DNA from 2 places in the Micromonospora sp. NPDC007208 genome. Region 1 is predicted to be linked to the other one. Evidence: riboswitches for the same ligand, from Rfam matches in the RefSeq annotation. Region 1 holds a riboswitch; the other holds the start of a gene.
The links. Region 1 has a riboswitch for cobalamin ahead of ACFYL6_RS11740 (ribonucleoside-diphosphate reductase subunit alpha). Riboswitches for the same ligand answer to the same signal wherever they lie in the genome.
Positions count from the first base shown of each region.

Region 2: it holds a riboswitch for cobalamin, as region 1 does, so the genes downstream of both, cobN (cobaltochelatase subunit CobN) here and ACFYL6_RS11740 (ribonucleoside-diphosphate reductase subunit alpha) in region 1, are expected to answer to the same signal.

Region 1 is NZ_JBIAFG010000004.1:525,937-529,343, reverse strand. It holds gene ACFYL6_RS11745 (enolase C-terminal domain-like protein) at 1-689, opposite strand, end outside; cobalamin riboswitch at 1,001-1,218, shown strand; gene ACFYL6_RS11740 (ribonucleoside-diphosphate reductase subunit alpha) at 1,410-3,407, shown strand, end outside.
Region 2 is NZ_JBIAFG010000001.1:588,770-592,176, forward strand. It holds gene ACFYL6_RS02490 (DUF5919 domain-containing protein) at 1-358, opposite strand, end outside; gene ACFYL6_RS02495 (hypothetical protein) at 570-845, shown strand; cobalamin riboswitch at 1,108-1,237, shown strand; gene cobN (cobaltochelatase subunit CobN) at 1,572-3,407, shown strand, end outside.

The DNA.
Region 1 (3,407 bases):
TCGAGGTTGGCGCCCACCTTGAGCTTCACGTAGCCGTAGCCGGTGTCCACCGCCTCCTGGCACAGCCGGCGCAGCTTGTCGTCGCCGTACCCGAGCCAACCCGCCGAGGTGGTGTAGGCGGGGTAGCCGGTCCGGTCGAGCTCGGCGAGGCGGGCGGCCTTCGTGCCCTCCTTGGCCCGCAGGATGGCCAGCGCCTCGTCCCGGGTCAGCGCGTCGGACAGGTAGCGCAGGTCCGCGATGTCGACGAGTTGCTCGGGGGACATGTCGACGAGCAGCCGCCACAGTGGCTTGTCGGCGACCCGGGCGACCAGGTCCCACGACGCGTTCAGCACGGCCGCCAGCGACAGGTGGACGACGCCCTTCTCCGGACCGAGCCAACGCAGCTGCGAGTCGGAGGTGAGGAGGCGGTAGACCGCGCCCATGTCCGCTGCCATCGTCGCCACGTCCAGACCCACGAGGCGCTGCGCCTGGTGGACCGCCGCCGCTGCGACGATGTCGTTGCCTCGACCGATGGTGAAGGTCAGGCCGTGCCCCGTGAGCGGGGCGCCCACGCCGTCGACGCCATCGGTGTGCAGGATGACGTAGGCCGCCGAGTAGTCGCCGTCCTTGTTCATGGCGTCTGACCCGTCAGCGGTCAGGGAGGTGGGGAAGCGGACGTCTTCGACGGTGACGGCAGTGATCTGCGGCATGCGCTCCTCGCCCGGCTAGGCTAAAGATCAGATGATCACTGGGAGTATACGGAGAGTTGTCTCGGCACGTCAACGATGTCGATCACTGTTAGGCCGTAGACATATGATGTTTGCCGGGTGGCGTCGACAGGCGTTTTCGCTGTGGTGCCGACTGCCCGGTGCGCGCGACGAGGTTTCCGACATTCTCCGTCTCCGTTGCCCGGCGACGGTCGGGCTGGCGCGGTCGGCCGCGTGGGTGACGGTGGTCACCGCCCGCCGCCGACACGCCCGAGACCGACATGTGGGGTGTGACAACGGCTGCGTCCCTATATATGGTGTCGAGCGCAGCTGGTTCGGCCGTCCATCCGGGGCGGTCGAGGCAACAGGGAACCCGGTGGAATTCCGGGACTGTCCCGCAGCGGTGAGTGGGAACGACCGCCGTCATCAGCACTGGGCCACCCCTCGGCCTGGGAAGCGACGGCCAGTAGGAGACCGGCTACCCCGGTCGTGCCCGCGAGTCCGAAGACCTGCCAGCGCGCCGCGTACCCGCACCCGGGTGGGCGGCGGTCCGAGGCCGCGTGGGACGGCTGACGCCACCTGACCCACGCCGGGCTGGCGTGGCGTCCGTCGGTGTCTGTCTCCTCGCGTCCGGGCCACCAGGTCTCGAACTCCGAGGAGCGAGTGGTGACAGTCACCGAGGTAGTCCCGGCCAGCGGCGACGCGACAGTGCGGCGCACGCCGATGCAGGTCCGCAAGCGCGACGGCGGCACCGAACCCGTGGACGTGAACAAGATCGTCCGGGCGGTCGAGCGGTGGGCCGACGACCTGACCGACGTCGACCCGATGCGGGTGGCCACCCGCACCATCAGCGGCCTCTACGACGGCGCGAGCACCGCCGAACTGGACCGGCTGTCCATCCAGACCGCCGCCGAGATGATCGGTGAGGAGCCGCAGTACTCGCGTCTCGCCGCGCGGCTGCTGGCCGGCTACGTCGACAAGGAGGTGCGTCGGCAGGGCATCACCTCGTTCAGCGCGGCGATCCGGGTCGGCCACGCCGAGGGCCTGATCGGTGCCGACACCGCCGCGTTCGTCGCCGCACACGCCACGACGCTCGACCAGGCCGTCGACGTGGCCGGCGACCGCCGGTTCGAGTACTTCGGCCTGCGCACGGTGTACGACCGCTACCTGCTGCGCCACCCCACCAGCCGACTGGTGCTGGAGACCCCGCAGTACTGGCTGCTGCGGGTGGCCTGCGGCCTGTCCCGGACGGCGGACGAGGCGGTCGGCTTCTACCGGCTGATGTCCAGCCTGGCCTACCTGCCCAGCTCACCGACCCTGTTCAACTCCGGGACCCGGCACACCCAGATGTCCTCCTGCTATCTCGTCGACTCCCCGCTCGACGAGTTGGACTCGATCTACCAGCGGTACGCCCAGGTCGCCAACCTGTCCAAGTTCGCCGGTGGCATCGGCATCGCGTACTCCCGGGTCCGCTCCCGGGGCGCGCTGATCCGGGGCACGAACGGGCAGTCGAACGGGATCGTGCCGTGGCTGCGCACGCTGGACGCGAGCGTCGCCGCGGTCAACCAGGGCGGCCGGCGCAAGGGCGCGGCCTGCGTCTACCTGGAGCCGTGGCACCCGGACATCGAGGAGTTCCTGCAACTGCGGGACAACACCGGCGAGGACGCCCGGCGCACCCACAACCTCAACCTGGCCAACTGGATCCCGGACGAGTTCATGCGCCGGGTCGAGGCCGACGAGCCGTGGTCGCTGTTCGACCCGCACGAGGTGCCCGAGCTGCCCGACCTGTGGGGGGAGCGGTTCGACGCCGCGTACCGGGAGGCCGAGGCGCAGGGTCGCTACGTGCGGCAGGTCCCGGCCCGGGAGCTGTACGGCAAGATGATGCGCACCCTCGCCCAGACCGGCAACGGGTGGATGACCTTCAAGGACGCCGCCAACCGCCTCTGCAACCAGACCGCCGAGCCGGGCAACGTGGTGCACCTGTCCAACCTCTGCACCGAGATCGTCGAGGTGTCCAGCGACGCCGAGACCGCCGTGTGCAACCTCGGCTCGGTGAACCTCGCCGCCCACCTCACCGACGGCGGCATCGACTGGGAGCGGCTGCGCGCCACGGTGCGGACGGCTGTGACCTTCCTCGACCGGGTCATCGACATCAACTACTACCCGACCGCGCAGGCGGCGGCGAGCAACCCCCGCTGGCGGCCGGTCGGGCTCGGGCTGATGGGCCTCCAGGACGTCTTCTTCGCGCTGCGGCTGCCGTTCGACTCGCCGGCCGCCCGGGAGCTGTCCACCCGGATCAGCGAGGAGCTGTACCTGACCGCGCTGGAGACCTCCGCCGACCTGGCGCGCGACTTCGGCGCCCATCCGGCGTACCCGCAGACCCGGGCCGCGCGGGGCCAGCTCCAGCCCGACCTGTGGGGCGTCGAGGGTACGCAGACCGCGCGGTGGGACGCGCTGCGCGAGCGGGTCGAGGCGTACGGGCTGCGCAACTCGCTGCTGGTGGCGGTCGCGCCGACCGCGACCATCGCCTCGATCGCCGGGTGCTACGAGTGCATCGAGCCGCAGGTGTCCAACCTGTTCAAGCGCGAGACCCTGTCGGGGGAGTTCCTCCAGGTCAACACCGCCCTGGTACGCGAGCTGAAGGCCCGCGGTCTGTGGACCGAGCGGATCCGGTCGGCGATCAAACGGGCCGAGGGGTCGGTGCAGGACATCGCCGAACTG
Region 2 (3,407 bases), on a different contig from region 1:
CGTGCGGAGGCAGTTCCGCCACGAAATCTGACCGGCTGGAATAGATCGCGGTGACATCGGCGCACTGGTTCTGCGCAGTCTTCGCGGCCGGCGGGCCACTGACGTCCCGTTCGGCCGGCATCTGGTCGAGTTCCCCGAGCAGGAGCGTCATCCGTGCATGGCGCGGCATCGACAGACCGGTGCAGATGCGGGTGAGAACGTCGATGCTGCTGACCCGGCGGGCACCGCTGGTGATCTCGCTGACCTGAGCCTGGCTGAGACCCGTGGCGACACCGAGGGTGGTTTGGCTGGCGTGGGTGGCTCGCTGGACAAGGCGAAATATCTGAGCGACGTCGCGGGCGGCCAGGGCATCGAGCATGTCGGTGCTGCGCCACAACAGGTCGGGGATGGTGAGCGCAGCGGTTGTCCGGACGCTCACGAATGGCTCCCTTCCCGCCGAGGGTGATGGCCAGCCTATCCAGTGGTCGGATCGCAGCACCGGAGGACATCCGGAGGACGGAAGAAAGTTATCCGCCAAGGAATCACGCGCTGTGATGGATGGCGGCGGTTGCGGTGAGCAGGCTCGTGGTGTGAGTTTCCGGTCCCGTCCCCACCTACCCATGCGTCCCGCCTGGTTGTGCCGCAACTGCGCCGCCGCGTGGCCGTGCTCCCGCGCGCAACTCGACCTCGTCGCCGAGTTCTACGGCCACTCGCTGGCGCTGGCCCTCTACCTGACGTCCTGTCTGAACGAGGCCATCCACGACTTGTACAGCCTCGGCGGTCGCCCCGACCTCGCCGTGCTGCACGCGCGCTTTCTCGGCTGGCTGTCGTTGACCCGTCGGCCGCACCGCTCCGAGCACGAGTAACCCACGGCTGACCGCGTCGTCGACGATGCCCCCGGGGCTGAATCGTCTACGACATCAGCTCCAAAGGACGTTGCCCACACACTGCCCCGCCATGGGAGCACGTCGCCACCGACCAGCCAGATCAACAGCCCGCCGTCGGCGAGAGGCAACCCGTACGGCGATATTTCCGCAGGTCAATGTGGTGAGCGTGGGCGGGCGACGTCGGGGTCCGCGTTGACCGGCGGCGCGGCGGTGTGGCAGCATTCGCGGCCTGACGGCAGTGAAGGAAGTCGGTGCAATTCCGACGCGGTCCCGCCACTGTCACCGGGGAGCGATCCCCCCTCGTGAGTCACGGCCGTGTGTCTGCGGTTGGAAGGCCGGGGGAGAGCGTCGATCCGGAAGCCAGGATACTTCGGCCGTCGGGACGTACCCCAGGGCGTGGACACCCGAGGAGGACCCGATGACGCACGGCGTCTCATTCATCGACGAGCATCGTCATAACCTGTGCGCAGGGCGCCGCAGTGCGCCCGGAACCGGCCGCGCCCGCGCGCCTCGGGCCGGCCGCGGGGGCGTGCGCCAGGTCGCTGGCTTCCGGTACCGCTGAGCCGAGCGCCCGCCGCTGACCGGCCCCGACGCCCGCGTCGGTGCGTCGTTCACCCGGGCCGTCGTACCGGCTGACGCCGTACCCACCCGCATCGTCCCGGTCGCCCCCGTTGGGGCCCAGGACGTCACTTTCCGGAGCCAACCGTGCGCATCCTGCTGCTGTCCACCGCCGACACCGACCTGCTGGCCGCCCGCGCCAGCGGTGCCGACTACCGGTTGGCCAACCCCGCCCGAGTCACCGTCGAGGAGGTGCCCGCCCTGCTCGACGGGGTCGCCCTCGTCGTCGTACGCCTGCTCGGCGGTCGGCAGGCGTGGCCGGACGGCCTCGCCGCGGTGCTCGGCACCGGCGTGCCGACGGTCGTCCTCGGCGGCGAGGCACTGCCCGACGCGGAGCTGATGGCCATCTCCACCGTGCCGTCCGGGGTCGTCACCCAGGCGCTGGCGTACCTGGTCGAGGGCGGCCCGGACAACCTGGGGCAGTTGGCCAGGTTCCTCTCCGACACGGTGCTGCTCACCGGTGAGGGGTTCGCCCCGCCAGCGCCCACCCCGGCGTACGGCGTGCACGGCGAACACCCCGCCGACCCGGACCGGCCCACCGTGGGAATCGTCTTCTACCGGGCGCACGCCCTCGCCGGCAACACCGGCTTCGTCGACGTGCTCGCGGACGCGGTCCGCAACGCCGGAGGCAACCCGCTGCCGATCTTCTGCGGCTCGCTGCGGGGGCTGACCGCGGGCGCCGGCCCACTCGGGCTCTTCGCCCGCTGTGACGCGCTGCTCGTCACGGTGCTCGCCGCCGGCGGTGCGGTCGCCGCGGACGCCTCCGGTGGCGGCGACGAGGACGCCTGGGACGTCGGCGCCCTGGCCGCCCTGGACGTGCCGGTCATCCAGGCGCTCTGCCTCACCAGCACCCGCGCGCAGTGGGCCGACAGCGACGCCGGACTGTCCCCGTTGGACGCCGCCATGCAGGTCGCCATCCCCGAGTTCGACGGCCGGATCGTCACCGTGCCGTTCTCGTTCAAGCAGATCGACGCCGACGGGCTCTCGGTCTACGCCGCCGACGCCGAGCGGGCCGCCCGGGTCGCCGGGATCGCCGTGCGTCACGCCCGGCTGCGGTACGTGCCGCACGCCGACAAGCGGGTCGCCGTGGTGCTCAGCTCGTACCCCACCAAGCACTCCCGGGTCGGTAACGCCGTCGGGTTGGACACCCCGGCCTCGGCGGTCCGGCTGTTCGCCGCGCTGGCCGAGGCCGGCTACGACCTGGGTGACGCGCCACCGCCCGACGACGGCGACGCGCTGATCCACGCGCTGATCGCGGCCGGTGGCCACGACGTGGAGTGGCTCACCCCGGAGCAGTTGGCCGCCGCCGAGGCCCGGATACCGGGGCAGACGTACCGGCGCTGGTTCGACCAGGTCCCCGCCGAGCTGCGCGAGCGGATGCGGGAGCACTGGGGTGAGCCGCCGGGCGAGCTGTACACCGAGGGCGGCGACATCGTGCTCGCCGGGCTGCGCTTCGGCAACGTGGTGCTGCTGATCCAGCCGCCCCGCGGTTTCGGGGAGAACCCGATCGCCATCTACCACGACCCGGACCTGCCGCCCAGCCACCACTACCTGGCCGCGTACCGCTGGTTGACCGCGCCCGTCGCGGACGGCGGCTTCGGCGCGGACGCCGTGGTGCACCTGGGCAAGCACGGCACCCTGGAGTGGCTGCCCGGCAAGGGCCTCGGCCTGGCCGCCGACTGCGCGCCCGACGCCGTCCTCGGCGACCTGCCGCTGGTGTACCCGTTCATCGTCAACGACCCCGGCGAGGGCACCCAGGCCAAGCGGCGGGCGCACGCCGTGGTCGTCGACCACCTCGTCCCGCCGATGGCCCGCGCCGAGACCTACGGCGACCTGGCCAAACTGGAGCAACTGCTCGACGAGTACGCGACCGTGCAGGCCCTCGACCCGGCCAAGGTGCCCACCGTGCGGGCCCAGATCTGG